One region of the Pseudoalteromonas sp. Of7M-16 genome, then DNA from elsewhere that is predicted to be linked to it. Evidence: predicted binding sites of a transcription regulator. Region 1 holds the regulator's gene; the other holds the start of a gene.
The links. Region 1 encodes ArgR, which controls arginine synthesis, uptake and breakdown. Its sites were predicted from a motif close to ANTGAATANNTATTCANT; they were not measured.
Positions count from the first base shown of each region.

Region 1 (8,329 bases):
TTTCTAGACGGTACTTGGCGCGAAGCAAAAAAAATGTTCAGAAAAAGCCCTTATCTTGACAAGTTTCCCGTGTTGTCAATATCACCACAGAGTATGTCTAACTATAAGTTAAGAGTTGCCCCCCATGAACATCAGTTGGGCACAGCTGAGGTAGCATGTATCGTTTTGGCCGAAAATGGTGAATCTGAAGCCGCTGAGAATCTCACCGAGCACTTTATAGATTTTAGAGATGCGTATTTAAGAGGGAAGCGTAGTAAGTTCATTGAAGCTTAAAGCAAACACGAAGATAGCGCGACTCTTTCGAGCCGCGCTTGACGGAATCTTCTAAACAGCATCCTGCTATGTTGAATAACTCAACTCCCTAATTCATTTCCATACAATTCGCTTGGTGTTTTGGTTCTGCGAATTATTGCGCATCCTGCACATATCCACTTGGGTTTTCCTAACCCCATCCAAAGTTGCATCAAAACATCCAATGTTTGATATTACCCTGCAATCATTCCTTATGGGCTGCTCCATTACCCTATCCAATTCCATTAAGTCCTGACATCCTGATTTTGTGAACATCCTTACTTAAATATTTGCGTCCTGCAAATACATCATAATCCTAGTTCCATACTCCATAAAGGGATCCATTCCATGTGGTGCTTACCACATCCTTTTTCCTTGCGACGTCTCTCCCTTAAAGACAGTTACAGTATATGCTGCTTTGAGCTATTAAACATTGGCTTGAAGATTATGAAAAAAGGTCTATGTTCTATTTAATAATTAAAAATTATTAAATAACAATAGGTTCCTAATTTGAGGGCAGTTAAATCTAGTGTAGATTACTCGATTTCTACATACAGAGTGAGACATATCTTACATATAAATTGTCTTTATACGGCAATAATAATTTGAGTCACTCACCTCAGTGGGATGTAATTTATGTATAATCGCGTTAGAATCAGTTGATAATAATAATTGTTTGGATTTGGAGCCTTCATGAAACGAGCTATCGCCACAATATTGACCGCTATGACCTGCATGCCAGCCTTCGCAGCGGATGAAGTAAACATCTATTCATTTCGCCAACCTTTTTTAATACAGCCTATCTTGGATGATTTTACTAAGCAAACAGGGATTAAAACTAATGTTGTTTTTGCAAAAAAAGGCTTGATTGAGCGTGTGAAACGTGAAGGAAAGCACTCTCGTGCGGATTTGGTTTTGACTTCTAACTTTAGCGCAATGATCCAACTGGAAGACTTAGGTCTCACGCAAAAAATTGCCAGTAAAACGGTTGAGGGCAATATTCCAGCTTCATTTAGAGATCCTCAAGGGCAGTGGGTCGCTTTGACTAAGCGAGTGCGCAATGTCTACTCGTCCAAGTCGCGTTTAGGAAAATTGGAATCTCTTAGCTACGAAGAATTGGCGGATCCTAAATTTAAAGGAAAAATTTGCACTCGCTCTGGTAAGCATCCATACAACTTAGGTCTTGTTGCATCAATGATTGCTCACCACGGTGAAGCCCAAACAAAAGAGTGGTTAGTTGGCGTGAAAAACAACTTGGCCCGTAAGCCCCAGGGTAATGACCGTGCACAAGTTAAAGCAGTGAAAGAAGGCCTGTGTGATGTTGCACTGGGTAACAGCTACTACTTTGGTAAAATGATGACAGATGACAAACAAAAGTCTTGGGCTGACTCTGTTTACATCAACTTCCCTAACCAAAAAAATCGCGGCTCTCATTTAAATGTGTCAGGCGTGGTCTTAACCAAGTATGCAAAAAATAAAGAAAATGCCTTGAAACTCATAGAGTTTATGACGGACAATAAGGCTCAAAACATGTATGCATCGACGAATATGGAATATCCGGTTAAACCGGGCGTCGAATTATCTAAAATGGTAGCGTCATGGGGAGCGTTTAAGGAAGACAGCTTGCCACTTGCTGAAATTAGTAAATACCGTCCATTAGCGCTTAAGCTAATCGATGAGGTAAAATTTGACCTTTAATGCAGCTAAAAAATAAACTGTCGAATTGGCAGATAACAGCGTGGGTGATAGGTATTTGCCTGTCCACCCCGCTGGCGTTTCTCATTTTTGAATCATTACAAGGAGAGTCGGAAGTATTCTCACACCTGTGGAATACAGTTCTATGGGACTATATCAGCAATACAGTTTGGCTTATTGCCGGTGTGCTTCTACTCAGTGCGCTGATCGCGCTACCTCTTGGTTGGTTGACCGCCTATTGCCATTTTCCCGGCAAACGAATCTTTGAGTGGGCATTGATGCTGCCACTTGCGATGCCGACCTATATTATCGCTTATGTTTATACCGATATGCTCGATTATGCAGGCCCAGTGCAAATCTTTTTAAGAGATTGGTTTGGATGGTCAAGTCCTGACGACTATTGGTTTTTTGATATACGTACCTTGCCAGGTGCTATTGTCATGATAGCTCTCGTTCTTTACCCTTATTTATATTTGATTTTTAAAACAGCTTTGAGAGAGCAGTCTTTTAAGCTTGTGCAAGCGAGTCAATTAATGGGGTTATCCCCATTTCAGAGCTTTTTAAAAGTCAGTTTGCCTTTGTCTCGAGGAGCCATCGTTGCCGCACTTGCGTTGATCAGTATGGAGACCATGGCTGACTTCGCAACTGTACACTATTTTGCTGTAAGCACGTTAACAACAGCCGTATATGATACTTGGCTTGGCTATTATTCCCTTACCGCCGCTGCGAAAATATCAGGCATTATGTTGCTGTTTTTGTTCGTCGCCTTGACCTTAGAAAAAATGAGCCGCAAAAGTAATGTGGTGCATGAACGCCAAAGCAGCGTTAACGATACGAGTTTATACGAACTCAGTGGTAAAAGTGGGTGGCTAGCCACCACGTTTTGTAGCTTAGTTTTAATATTGGCGTTTTTTATTCCTGTAGGTGTACTGTTTTCTTATGCCATAGACTATTTCGATCAAGCTTGGAATGACGCGTTTTTTAATTATGCATGGCAAAGTCTAAAAATTAGTTTTTACGTCAGTATTATCGCTATCTTACTCAGTATTCTAGTGGTTTTTTATCAAAGAGTGGGCGACCAAAAGTCAAAAGGAGTACCTGGAAAAGTAGCAAGTATGGGCTATGCCTTACCTGGCACTGTTTTGGCAATTGCCGTATTACTTCCGCTAACTTTATTTGATGACTATCTAAATCAATGGTTTAGTGGCACAAGCTTTGAGCCGGGTCTACTACTGAGCGGTACTATTTTTGCTATGGTATTTGCTTATGTGGTGCGTTTTTATGCGATTGCACATGGTGCTGTAGAGGCTAGTTTTGTTCGGATTAGTCCAAGCATCGATATGGCCAGTGCATCGCTAGGTAAAAACAATTTACAAACACTTGGTCGCGTTCATATACCATTGCTTAAGCGAGGCATCCTCACTGCTGGGTTATTGGTCTTTATTGAGTGCATGAAAGAATTACCAGCGGCACTGTTACTCAGACCATTTAATTTTGAAACCTTAGCGACACATGTGTTTCAGTTTGTCAGCGATGAGCAATTGGAACTCGCTTCTATTTCGGCGTTGTTTATAGTGCTGGTTGGATTAATTCCCCTTTATTTAGTGAATCGCTCAATGGAGCAACAAACATAATGCACAGTCTTTCAATTGAATCATTGCAATATAGCTATGACGGACACGCCGTTATAGACAACCTTGATCTGCAAGTAAAAGAGAATGAAATTGTCTGTTTACTGGGTGCCAGTGGCTGCGGTAAAACCACCACTTTGAAGGCAATCGCTGGTTTGATCAGGCCGCAAAATGGTGTGATACGTATTGGCCAAAAACAGGTGAATGGGGATAGGGAATTTGTCGCACCGCAGCATCGTAATGTGGGCATGATGTTTCAGGATTATGCGCTGTTTCCACACTTGACGGTTGCGCAAAACGTTGCGTTTGGTTTGCGTAAACTAAGCCGAGTCGAAAAACAATCTCGTGTAGATGAAATGCTTGAGCTTGTGCACTTGGGGGCGTATGCAAAGCGCTTTCCTCACGAACTCTCTGGTGGCCAACAGCAACGTGTCGCAATAGCCAGAGCGTTGGCTTATAGGCCTAGCCTTTTACTGTTAGATGAGCCTTTTTCTAACATAGATGCGCAAGTAAGATTTCAGTTGATCAGTGATATACGCAGTATTATTAAAGATCAAAAAGTATCGGCGATTTTTGTCAGTCACTCTAAAGATGAGGCTTTTGCTTTTTCGGACCGTCTCGCGATTATGCATCAGGGTAAAATTGCGCAGCTAGGTTGTCCAACCGAGCTATTTCAACAACCGAAGAATCAGATTGTGGCAGAGTTTTTAGGGCGAGGAATATACCTGGACGCGACACATTCTGGAAATGGCTCTTTCCAAACTCAATTTGGACTGGTTGACTCTTTAACACAACAACAAAATGCTCAAAATAAAGGGAAAATCTTTGTTAGGCCGAGCCATATTGAATTATACAATACCGACAGTGGTGAGATAAAAGTAAATCAAGAAAGGTTTGTAGGCACAGAATATTTATACGCCATCGAGCTTCAAGGACAGCAATTGGAAATTGCTAAGCCAGCTGACAACCCTTTAGATTTGTCTAAACCTATCTCTTTAAAAATTAAGCCTCATGCGGTAAATTTCTTTTCTTAGAACGAATAACGATAGGGAAAAGGTATGGCCCAGCCGCAATCGGGGATCTGTGCAGAGGCAAACTTGCATGGCTTACATTTATTCTTCAATGTACTTGAAGGGCAAGATGAAGCTGTACGAGAGGCGCTTGCGCAGGCAGGGCGACTCCAAGATGAGTTGAGCGACAGGTTTTCAGAGTCTATGCTGAGTAGCTTTGTTGCTATTGGCGCCCAGTACTGGCCGCATATATACCCTGAGTTTATTCCGCCTGAATTAAAGAGTTTTCCGCATATTAAATCTGCAGATCATCTCATTCATAGCCAGCCATTTGATCTACTTTACGTGATCCGTTCTGATAGAGAAGATGTAAATCATTTATTTGCTCAAAGTGTGTTACACATGCTTTCAGGCAGTGTAGAGCTTGTTGCTCATGTCCGAGGGTTTCGCTTTTTAGATGGCCGCAACTTCAATGGTTTTATTTACGCCAGTGAGTCGCCTCATGGTCGCTTTAAACGCAAAGTGGCTTTAGTTGATAACCCTAATGGCATGGATCATCAAGGCAGCTATATCCATATTCAAAGAGTTAAGTTCGATTTGGCGCGGTGGCAGCAACTCGCGATTGCTGAGCAAGAGGCATTGATGGGGCGTACGCGCTTAGACAATAATTTAATTGAGCCCCGAGTTGCATTTAGTCACGCAAGTCGCGCTGAGCTTAAGGATGCACAAGGTCTGGTATTATTGCTTGATCAAAGTATGCCATTTGGTGATGTGTTTGAGCAGGGCAGTATCAACCTAAGTTGTGCAGCCCATGGTAACGCATTTGAAACCGTATTGATGAGTCGATTTGGCTTATTGTCGGGGCATGATTGCTACGATCCACTTTTGGATTACTCTGAAGCGGATATGGGGGCCTCTTTTTTTGCACCATCTTTGCAGTTTTTATCTGAGATGGCGCAAATCATGAGTGATGACTAGGCCTTACACATTATCAAATAAGGTTTTTACTTTTTCTAATGTTGCATCTATCTCAGAGACTTTTGCTGGTGCAATGAAAATTGTGTCATCGCCAGCTATTGTGCCAAGTACACCGTCTGCACTGCCCAAAGAGTCTAGCAAGCGAGCGATTAGCTGAGCGGCTCCAGGACTGGTTCTGATTATGATCATCATTTCATTGTGCATGATGTCAATGACTAGCTGTCGCAGGGGGCTCTTCGCTGTAGGTACGCCCATTTCTGCAGGAAGGCAATAAACCATTTCTTGTTTGGCATTTCTTGTTCGGACTGCACCAAATTTACTCAGCATTCTAGACACTTTACTTTGGCTGATATTGTCAAAGCCTTGATCTTTTAGCGCATCAACGATTTCGCCTTGAGAACCGAAGTTTTCCTCTCTTAAAAGTGCTTTAAAGGCTTTCACTAAGGCTTCTTGTTTGTCTTGCGCTTGCATATACATCTCTTCTTTCAATTTTGGTTGCCCGATTTTACACAAATCATCTCAGTTACCCAAATTTTCACGCTGGAGTTATTTTCATGGAGTATCGTAAAGACAAATTGCAACAAGTTGTGTCTTGTTTACAACTATAGTCGAAAAAATCTCGAAAATAATGCGGATTAATTTGTCTTTACCCGCGCTTTTCATTATCTTTACTGCACACTAAATTCTTACCTTCAATATATGGAGAATTATAATGAAAGTTGCTGTATTAGGTGCCGCTGGTGGTATCGGTCAAGCGTTGTCACTTCTGCTTAAAAACGGTTTACCTGCGGGCTCTGAGCTAGCACTATATGATGTTGCACCGGTTGTTCCTGGTGTTGCCGTTGATCTTTCTCACATCCCAACAGCTGTTAATGTAGCTGGCTACGGAAAAGACGATTTAGACCCAGCACTAGCTGGTGCTGATATTGTATTGATCCCTGCTGGTATGCCACGTAAGCCTGGCATGGACCGTGCGGATCTGTTCAATGTAAACGCGAGTATCGTTAGAACTCTAGCTGAAGGTATCGTAAAGAACTGTCCTAAAGCGTTCGTTGGCATCATCACAAACCCTGTAAATGGCACTGTGCCAATTGTACGTGAAGTATTCAAAAAAGCAGGCACTTATGATGCTGCACGCGTATTCGGTGTAACAACTCTTGATGTTATCCGTGCTGAAACTTTCATCGCTGAGCTAAAAGGCCTAGACGTTTCTGAAGTTAAAGTGCCGGTTATCGGTGGTCACTCAGGTACTACTATCCTACCTCTACTTTCTCAAGTAGAAGGTGTTGAGTTCACTGACGAAGAAGTTGCTTCTCTTACTACACGTATCCAAAATGCAGGTACTGAAGTTGTTGAAGCTAAAGCGGGTGGTGGTTCTGCAACGCTTTCTATGGGTGCAGCAGCAGCGCGTTTTTGTTTCTCACTTGTTAAAGGTCTACAAGGCGAAGAGAACGTATTTGAGTACGCTTATGTTGAAGGTAACACAGGCGACGCAGAATTCTTCGCACAGCCTATCCGCCTTGGTAAAAATGGTGTAGAAGAGCTACTACCTTACGGTGAGCTAAGTGCATTTGAGCAAAAAGCAAAAGACGATATGCTTGCTACGCTTGAAAAAGACATCAAAGAAGGTGTTGATTTCATGGCTTAATGCCAAGTTATCATGCTGAGTATAAAAGCTGCTTCTTAAGCAGCTTTTTTGTTTTTGGTGAGCCGGTGTGACACGGTCAAGTGCCTCTTTGGTCACCCATAAAAAAACCGACAACTTGCCGGCTTTTCTTTAAGTAAATATAGGTTTTTAATTAGTGAAGGATACGTGCTCTTATCGTACCCTCAACAGCACTAAGTTCTTTTAAAGCGACCTCAGAATGGTCACTATCCACATCAATAACAACATAACCTATACAGTCATCTGTTTGTAGGTACTGTGCAGCGATATTTATTCCGTGTTGCGCAAACGCTTGGTTGATCTGAGTCAGTACGCCTGGTCTGTTTTCATGAACATGTAATAAGCGGCTGCGATTTGACAGTTCAGGCAGAGATACTTCAGGAAAGTTCACTGCGGTTACTGTCGAACCATTGTCAGAATATTTGGCTAGCTTTCCAGCAACTTCAATACCAATATTCTCTTGGGCTTCTTGTGTTGAGCCTCCAACATGCGGCGTAAGGATAACATTGTCAAACTCTCTGAGAGGAGAGGTGAACTCTTCATCGTTTGATTTAGGCTCTACAGGGAACACATCGATGGCGGCGCCAGCGAGTTTTTCATGTTGTAGTGCCTCTGCCAACGCGTCAATATCTACGACGGTTCCGCGCGACGCGTTGATTAAAATAGCGCCTTGCTTCATCACTTCAATTTCAGCCATGCCAATAAGGTTTTTAGTCTGCGGAGTTTCTGGGACATGTAAACTGATCACGTCTGCACGTTGTAATAGCTGAGTTAAGTTCTGCACCTGTTGTGCGTTACCTAGCGTGAGCTTGTCCTCGATGTCATAAAACTCTACTTTCATGCCAATATTTTCGGCCATGATCCCCAACTGGGTGCCGATATGGCCGTACCCAATGATGCCTAAGGTTTTACCTCGTGCTTCAAATGATCCAATGGCAGATTTGAACCACTGGCCACGGTGTGCCATGGCATTACGTTTTGGAATTCCGCGAAGTAGTAACAGAATTTCACCTAACACTAATTCAGCAACTGAACGAGTATTTGAAAACGGTGCATTA
Region 1 is NZ_JAKRFY010000015.1:84,251-92,579, forward strand. Features, by position in the region: gene MHN81_RS16010 (DTW domain-containing protein) at 1-273, shown strand, start outside; gene MHN81_RS16015 (Fe(3+) ABC transporter substrate-binding protein) at 985-1,989, shown strand; gene MHN81_RS16020 (iron ABC transporter permease) at 1,989-3,620, shown strand; gene MHN81_RS16025 (ABC transporter ATP-binding protein) at 3,620-4,651, shown strand; gene MHN81_RS16030 (Dyp-type peroxidase) at 4,676-5,605, shown strand; gene argR (transcriptional regulator ArgR) at 5,609-6,076, opposite strand; gene mdh (malate dehydrogenase) at 6,318-7,253, shown strand; gene serA (phosphoglycerate dehydrogenase) at 7,405-8,329, opposite strand, start outside.

Region 2 (8,329 bases), on a different contig from region 1:
AAACTCAAATGGCTCGATGACCATGAGTATGGCCAAATAGTTGCTCTCAGCCAATTTTTACCAGGGCCGGGATCAAGTCAAGTGGGCTTTGCTCTTGGTTATAAACGAGGAGGCTTGCCCGGCGCTTTGGCCGCCTTTTTAGGGTTCACACTACCGTCGATATTAATCATGATTGGCTTAGCTGTGGTTGCCAGCCAAATCACCCAAAATGACCTCTTTCAGAGCGTAGTACATGGCTTGAAATTGCTTGCTGTCGTCGTGGTTGCCGACGCTGCATGGGGTATGTACAAAAACTTTTGCAAAAGCACCCTTACCGTTGGTTTGTGTATTTTAACAGCGACGGTGTTACTCATCGCACCAAGTATCTCAGTGCAAATTGGGATCTTACTACTTGCAGCTATGGTCGGTGCACATTATTTAAAACAGACGCAACCCAAACCAACAAACCAAGTTTTTAAACCGAGTTACACCCCACTTTTTTTATTCTTAGCACTTTTAATTGGTCTGCCATTTGCCGCAAAGCTCATGCCCTCGGTCGCCCTGTTTAATGATTTTTATCAAGCGGGCAGCCTAGTATTTGGTGGTGGTCATGTTGTTCTGCCTCTATTACAAAACATCGTAGGTGATCAACTCAGCCAAGATAGCTTTTTAACTGGCTATGCCGCGGCACAAGCTGTACCCGGTCCAATGTTTACTTTTGCAACATATATCGGCTATGAACTACTACCAGACAACCCGATTGCAGGCTCTCTGATTGCAACAATCGCCGTGTTTTTACCTGGCTTTTTACTGCTGTTGGCAGTGCTAAAAAACTGGCAAACACTCGCGCAAATGCCGCGCGTCGCAGGAGCTCTCAATGGCGTTAATGCCGCCGTAGTGGGACTGTTAATAGCCGCTTTGTACCAGCCGGTATTTGTCAGCGCGGTCTTCGCTCCCTATGATATTGCGCTAGTACTGGTGGGTTTTTTCTTACTGAAACAACTCAAGCTCCCCATCATTTGGTTGGTGTTAACTTTTATATTGGCCGGGATCGTGACTGGACTTGTTTAACTAATTAAACGGGAGACACGGATGTCTTCATTTGCATTTTCAGCTACTTATTATTGTACTTAAAGGCCTTAAAAGGCTTGCAATTCAATTACAAACATGAAATTGTATATTTATTTCACATAACAACATAAATAAGGAATATTTTATGAAAACAAAAATTAATAAAAAGCAACTTAAGAATTTGTCTCAACACAGCGAGGCGATTTCACCACATACCACAGCAATCATTGCAGGTGGTAGACAAGGTGATATGCCTTTGCCAACCAAACTCGCTTTTGCCTGCCCAGGTACTACGGCGTAACACCATCATCATAGCGAAGGAAACTCACCTTCGCTACTTACCCGTTTTAACGCAGTCAAAACCAACCACAACTCCCCCTCCAATTGAAACACAAAAACGCCCCTTACTACACAATAAATTTCTCATTGGGCTTTTAATTATTCCATAATACGCGTAGACTTGAATGATAACAATTATCATTCAAGTCTACGCGTATGTTTAAAGATTTTGCTACTCGAACCTGCCCCTGCTGTAATAAGCCACTCAAGCTAACCGAGCGTATCGCTTTACTGAATCGCGAGCCCTTGACTTGTAAATACTGTGCCAAGCCGCTAAGACCCAATTTTAGTATTATGCTTATTAATGTTTTTTGGCTAAGTAGCAGCGTTTCTTGGCTGGTAAAGACGCATACTGAATTGAGCTATGCTTGGGCATTGTGTGCAGCTCTACTGGCTGTCAGTGTGTTGTTACCTGGGCTAGATTTGCTCTTCTCCTTAGAAGAAGAGCACTAGCATAGCTGGTTGATCAAATCAGGATAACCAAAGCAGTTTAATCACCGCAGCAATGGTTGTTAAACTTAAAATAACACACAGTGTGTTAAATACCTTATTTGCGCCGGTGCCTTTAACGTAATCACCAGCTATTTGCCACCCGGCAAGCATGCCATTCAAAGCAAAAATACTCACACACAGCGTAGACACCACTTTGAACCAAGTTGGCGCTAGAAAATCACGCAAACTCTGGTGATCCGAAATAGGCGCATTGAACAGCAATACAAGCAACATAATGCTGTATGCAACGATCAGTGCATTGCCAATACGCTGTAATACCCACTGCTTTGTTCCCGAGCGTGCAATTCCCGTTATAGCCATATCCAAACTCCAATTACGATACTCAATACGATCCCCAAACCAATAGCAACCCGTGAAATCATGCAGCCACTGGCAAGCTCCTCAAAGTAGCCAAACTCTTGAATAATATGCTTAATTGTACCCAAGCAGTAATAGCCCAATGCTGTTAACAGGCCCCAAACAATAAACTGGATCAAGAAGTTTTCGGTAAATAAAGACGTTAATGTACTAAAGTTGTGTGTCGATTGAAGTGCGAAGATAAGCAGCGGTAATAAAACAACCAATGCCATCCAAACAATTACGCCGCTGACACGGTGTAAAATTGACGCGTACGCCGTGATAGGTAACGCCATAGTCTGAATTGCCAGATTCGTAGGCCGTTCTCTTTTCATATTAAATACCCAAATGCAAATGTACATAAATGCTAACGCAAATCATTACCAGTTACAAATGTAGTAAAATATTATCTTGTAAGGGTGGGTATGCGAAGAGAAATAGGAACCAAATTAACTTGTGTATATTAGGTTCGTATCAATGAGTTGATCATGACGACCATGAGGGGAGTGAGTTAGTGAGGATAGACACCCACCCTCACCGAGGCCATCAATGTGTTTTTTTCGGTCCAGTACGTACCAACTCTTTACCGTTCTCAAATACGTCTTGGGTAACCCAACGCCCTAGTAGCAGTTGATGTTTGTCGTCAAGTACTGCGACGAATGGGCGACCATTGCTATTGTGGGTTGCCAGTGCAATTCCCGCCACGTTTTCAAGGCCTAACCCGCCGTTTTCCACTAGCAGTAAAAATGCTTCTAATTCAGCTAAACTGCTGATTTCTTCTTGGTCGTTGATCATGGTTTTTAACTCTCTATACACTTATTCACGCTACTTTGAGATGAATTAAACTCAAAATAAACATTAATGGCTCTATTATATCTCGCAATCCATTTGCCAGCTACGTGCTCTGCAATATTACCACTATGGCGTATAGGGATTGCCGCACAGCCCCCTCTTGCCGTACACTCTGGGCATTAATGCATTTTATTTTTTGAGGTATCAATGGCTGAACCCGACAACAAACCCTCTGGCTTCTTTAGCCAGATGCTTTTTAATATTATTCTTCCAGTGATTATTTTGACGCGCTTTTCAGGAGAAGAGCACTTAGGGCCGTCACTGGGTGTCGTAGTCGCACTGGCATTCCCTGTTGGATTTGGTCTTTGGGAGCGCCAAAAAACGGGGAAGTTTAACTTTATTTCCGCCCTTGGTATTGTCTCTGTTTTATTAACTGGCGGGATTAGCCTTCTCGAGCTCGACGCCAAATATATCGCCATTAAAGAAGCCTTGATCCCTGGGGTGATAGGGGTTGCGATTGTGGTCAGTCAATATACCAAGTACCCATTGCTTAAAACCATGCTGTTTAATGAAAACGTCATGGACATTCCCAAAATTGACTCCGCGTTAAAAGAAAAAGGGAATTTAGATAAGTTACCCAAAGTGCAAATTGTTGCGTCTAATATTCTTGCTGGATCTTTTTTCCTATCATCCGTACTCAATTATGTGCTCGCTAAAATGATTGTCGTTAGTCCAGCTGGGACTGAAGCATATAACAATGAATTAGGCCGTATGACCGCATTGAGTTATCCGGTTATTGTATTACCCACCATGGTGATCTTTTTTGTTGCCCTGTACTACCTAATTAACTCGCTGAAAAAGCTCACAGGGTTGAAAATGGAAGAGATGTTTATTGAGCAATAGCGCAATACATTTCACGTTATTACGCAAAACGGGGCCTTTCAGCCCCGTTTTTTATAACAATCGGTTTTTAGGCAACCGAGTTAAATCTAACTTAAGAATTTTAGAGCGCCTTTGGTAGTTATAAAGTGACTTCTTCTTTGCTGGTAAGTCTTCTATACCCGCACAATCAAAGCCTTGTTCTAAAAACCAATGAATGCTTCGTGTTGTCAGCGCAAACAGGGCCTTATACCCTTGCCTGCGCGCCTTATTAATGACAGTGCGCAGTAAAAAGCTGCCCCGATCGGCATCTCGATATTGTGGATGAACAGCAAGGCTGGCAAATTCACCTACCTGCTCCTCCGAAAAAGGGTAAAACGCAGCACACGCAATAATCACCCCATCACGCTCTATCACAGTAAATTGCTCTATTTCCATTTCCAGCTGCTCACGAGAGCGCCTAACTAGATAACCCAGCTCCTCTAAAGGGCGAATTAAGTTAAGCACGCCATTGATATCAGCGATACTGGCGCTTCGCAGTTGCTCTGAACTCTGTGGCGCAATTTGAGTACCGATCCCATCAAGTGAAAAAAGCTCTTGCAACAAGGCACCATCTTCTCGATAACTGACTAAATGACAGCGGTGTACCCCGCCACGACATGCATCAATTGAGGCCTGTAAAAACACGGCTGCACTTTTACAAGGTGCATTACAAGTTTCTCCACGGGCCAGTAACAGCTCAGCTTCATTGGGCATTAACTCAGCAATGGCTTCACCGTGTTCGTCCAAGATACCGGCTTCATGGCAAAAACCAAGCATCTTATCCGCATCTAAACGCAGTGCGACTTGCGTTGCAATTTCCTCGGCAGTTAAATTAAAACTTTCTCCTGTTACCGAGGCCGAAATGGGGCCGAGTAAGACAATACTGTTATTATCAAGTTGGTGTCGAATACCCTCTACATCAATACGCCGCACTCGACCAGAATGGTGATAATCCACCCCTTCATCAATACCTATTGGTTGCGCAATTACAAAATTCCCACTCACCACATTAAGTGATGTTCCTGACATTGGTGTGCTACTCAGAGACATTGATAACATGGCTGTAATATCAAGCTGCATAGCCCCACTCACTTGCTTGATAATGTGGAGTGAATCTCCATCAGTGACTCGAATATGATTGTGAAATTCACTGTGAATACCCGCATTGGCCAACGCAGTATCAAACTGAGGTCTAGCACCGAACACCAACACAATTTTAATACCAAGACTGGTCAGCAACGCCACATCGTTAATAATGCTGCGATATCCAGGCTGATCAACAGCTTCACCACCTAGCATCACAACAAAAGTTTTCCCTCGGTGAGCATTTACATAAGGAGTTGATTGACGAAAACCATCTACGAGTTCGGTCGTGCGCACGAGCATTTACCTTTTATAAAAGTGCCAATAATTTAACTTACCAAAACACCCCCATCATAGAGAATTAAAATTCAAAATAAAAGAATTTTTATTCTTTTATTTTGAATTTTAATTCTCTACACACCTTTGAACCAACAACAAAACAAAAATAAAAATAAATACAAAACAAACAACTAAAAAGAAAAATCTGTATAACCAGACATTAAAAACCTTAACAACAAAGCACTTAACACAAAAACAAGTTAATTATTATTCACCATGAAACTCCGCTTTTATTGCGCTACGCAGTTCCGACCTGCATTCTTTCCTACATTTTTTAATTACTTTAGCGAGCTTCTATGGCTATCAACTAACTGTAGAGGAGAAAAATTCATGACAAACACACTATTATCCTTTGCAGGTCTCATCCGCTAAGTAGCTGCAGGCAAACTCAACGCCTGATATAGCTTCCTTTTAAGTTACCCACAGTTGCTTATTGTGAAGTATGATCTGGTGCATGACTGCTGCAAAAATTGGCCTCAAAGCAAGAAGCTGACATAAGCGTCCAAAAGTCTCGCTGGCAACATCACAGAGAAGTAGAACGAGGCAGCCCAATTAAAACGTTTAAAGGGGTTAACTTCACCTCCGTTAAAAAGTGAAGCAAACTATGCCAGATCCAACAAAGATAAACGTATTATTTGTTTGTTTGTAATCGCAACCAATGGCGAAGCGCTACTGGCTAACAAATGTGGAGAAACCACGCTAACCTCTGGGTACGCTCCGCCGGAACTAGCCCTAGTGCAAAGCGCACAGTAAACAAAGGGGGTATCCTGTGGGCTGATGTCATTTTTGTCATGGAAGAAAAGCATAAATGCCGTTTACGAGCTCAGTTTACACAGCTCTTGCTGTACATAGATATCCAGGTGCTTGACATACCAGATGATTACCAATTTATGGATGGTGCATTGGTTGAGATACTCAAAGCAACTGTTGGCGCCTATTTGAAACTCGACACCTGTTACTAACAACACAATCTATTAGTACAGGCCCAGCCTACTTACCTGAATTGCCGCCCTCTATCTCTTTACTTATATCGACGTTAGAAGCCGCTTTTCATCAAAAAAGCTGTGATAACGGGGCTCTTTTGCCAACTAATTATGACTTAAGCAGTTGAAAAATATCCTCATATACCTCTTTTTGCGAGTTCGTAGGTGCTATTCAAACGTAACTTAATTTGTTTACTGAACTTTATGCCTATCTCAACAGAGAAAATATAACTATCAAAAAACAATAAGTTAAATTTTCACCTCAAAATAATAAGCGAATAAACGCATAGTTGAATCGCTTTTTGCACGAGAGCCTCTATTACAAAAAACAGCATAAATTTAATATCTTTCATATTAATCGCGTCCGATTTCCACGTTCAAAGCCGTGTGAATTTTAATCAATTCAAAATTAATACAATGCCATTGACTCAAAACGCAAAGCACTATTACATATTTACCTGTGAACAATTTTTGTTCACTTTTAATGTGATAAAGGAAATTAAATGAATAAGAAAATGACAATGGCAGTCATGGGACTGGCTATGGGACTAGGAACTTCGCTTGCTGTTTTTGCTAGTAATGGGTATACGCATGGCTGTAATTGGCAATCACACGGTACACTAGAAAATTACTGCAGTTTTCAAGCTTATGTTTGTCAGTGGGGTTATACACCGGGTTACGACTGTCGTACCATTAAAGCGCAATGTATGAGTGATTGCGGATAACATAACAAGATTAGTAGGCTCTTTTACATAGAGTCTACTATTTTCTTTCTCGCCTTATCATTGCCATACTGAATCAGCAATATGGCTTTGTATACCTTCTTGATGAATACATATCTAATGTGCCTACGCACTTTGCTGTCACTTTCCCAAAAAACACATTTAAAAATCACAAAAGAATTCCACACAATAGACAAGTAGTAGTTTCAAAGTTGATAAATTCAGCCCCTTGCTCAATCATAAACAATATAAAATTATTAATGTAGACAGGTATTAAATCCTATATTTTTCAATCTAAAATAGTAAATCCCATGTCATCTACAGCTGAGTGAATTTTAATCAATTCAAAATTCACACTATTTATTGACTCATTCCATCAAGCGCGATTACATATTTAGCTGTGAGCAATTTTTACTCACAGTTAAAATGATAAAGGAAATACAATGAATAAAAAAATAGCAATGGCCGTCATGGGGCTCGCCATGGGGTTAGGTACTTCTCTTGCTGTCTCTGCAAGCAATGGCTATACGCATGGCTGTAACTGGCAAGACTTTGGTACATTAGAAAACTATTGTGGATACCAGTTTTATGTGTGCCAGTGGGGCGGAACACCTGGATATAACTGCCGCACGATTAAAGCACAATGTATGCGCGACTGTGCATAATTAATCATCCTGAGCGATAGTACCTGCTATCGCTCATTTTAGCCCGGTGAATAGAACAATGAATATAATAAAGTATCTGGTGATTTTTGCCCTTACCCTCGGTCTTGGCTGGTTTGGTGGGGGCTATGGTATGCAGGCGATCCAAAGCTTATTTGCAAGCCAACAAATTGAAAAAGGGGACTATAGCTCATACGGTGTAAATTCTACGACCCCCATTAAGTTATATACCACACAGTGGTGCCCATTTTGTAAAAAAACAGCACAGTATTTAGAGCAACGTAATATTGCCTTCGTAAAAGTGGATATTGAGCAAGATGCCGAAGCACTTAAAGAATTTGAGGCTCTAGGCGGTGAGGTGTTACCTCTGATCTTGGTATCTGATGGCTTGATCCGAGGTTTTAACCAAGCCGCACTAGAAGCACAATTAAAGAGCCACCAGCTGCTCTAGCCCTCACGCGAAGGGTCAGCATGCTGCAATACTAGACCCTTTTTGCGCCACCACTCAAACATACTAATTAGCACGACTTCAGCACTTATCTGTGGCTGCTATGATATTGTACTTTCTCAGGTATCGAGCCGCCACGCT
Region 2 is NZ_JAKRFY010000001.1:314,900-323,228, forward strand. Features, by position in the region: gene chrA (chromate efflux transporter) at 1-1,050, shown strand, start outside; gene MHN81_RS01430 (hypothetical protein) at 1,196-1,351, shown strand; gene MHN81_RS01435 (hypothetical protein) at 1,546-1,842, shown strand; gene sdhD (succinate dehydrogenase, hydrophobic membrane anchor protein) at 1,861-2,202, opposite strand; gene sdhC (succinate dehydrogenase, cytochrome b556 subunit) at 2,193-2,573, opposite strand; gene MHN81_RS01450 (hypothetical protein) at 2,785-3,033, opposite strand; gene MHN81_RS01455 (VC0807 family protein) at 3,238-3,933, shown strand; gene argA (amino-acid N-acetyltransferase) at 3,985-5,331, opposite strand; gene MHN81_RS01465 (phosphotyrosine protein phosphatase) at 6,057-6,335, shown strand; gene MHN81_RS01470 (hypothetical protein) at 6,860-7,081, shown strand; gene MHN81_RS01475 (hypothetical protein) at 7,522-7,743, shown strand; gene MHN81_RS01480 (glutaredoxin family protein) at 7,802-8,191, shown strand.
Region 2: the regulator ArgR is predicted to act here: its motif matches at 5,390-5,407, upstream of argA (amino-acid N-acetyltransferase).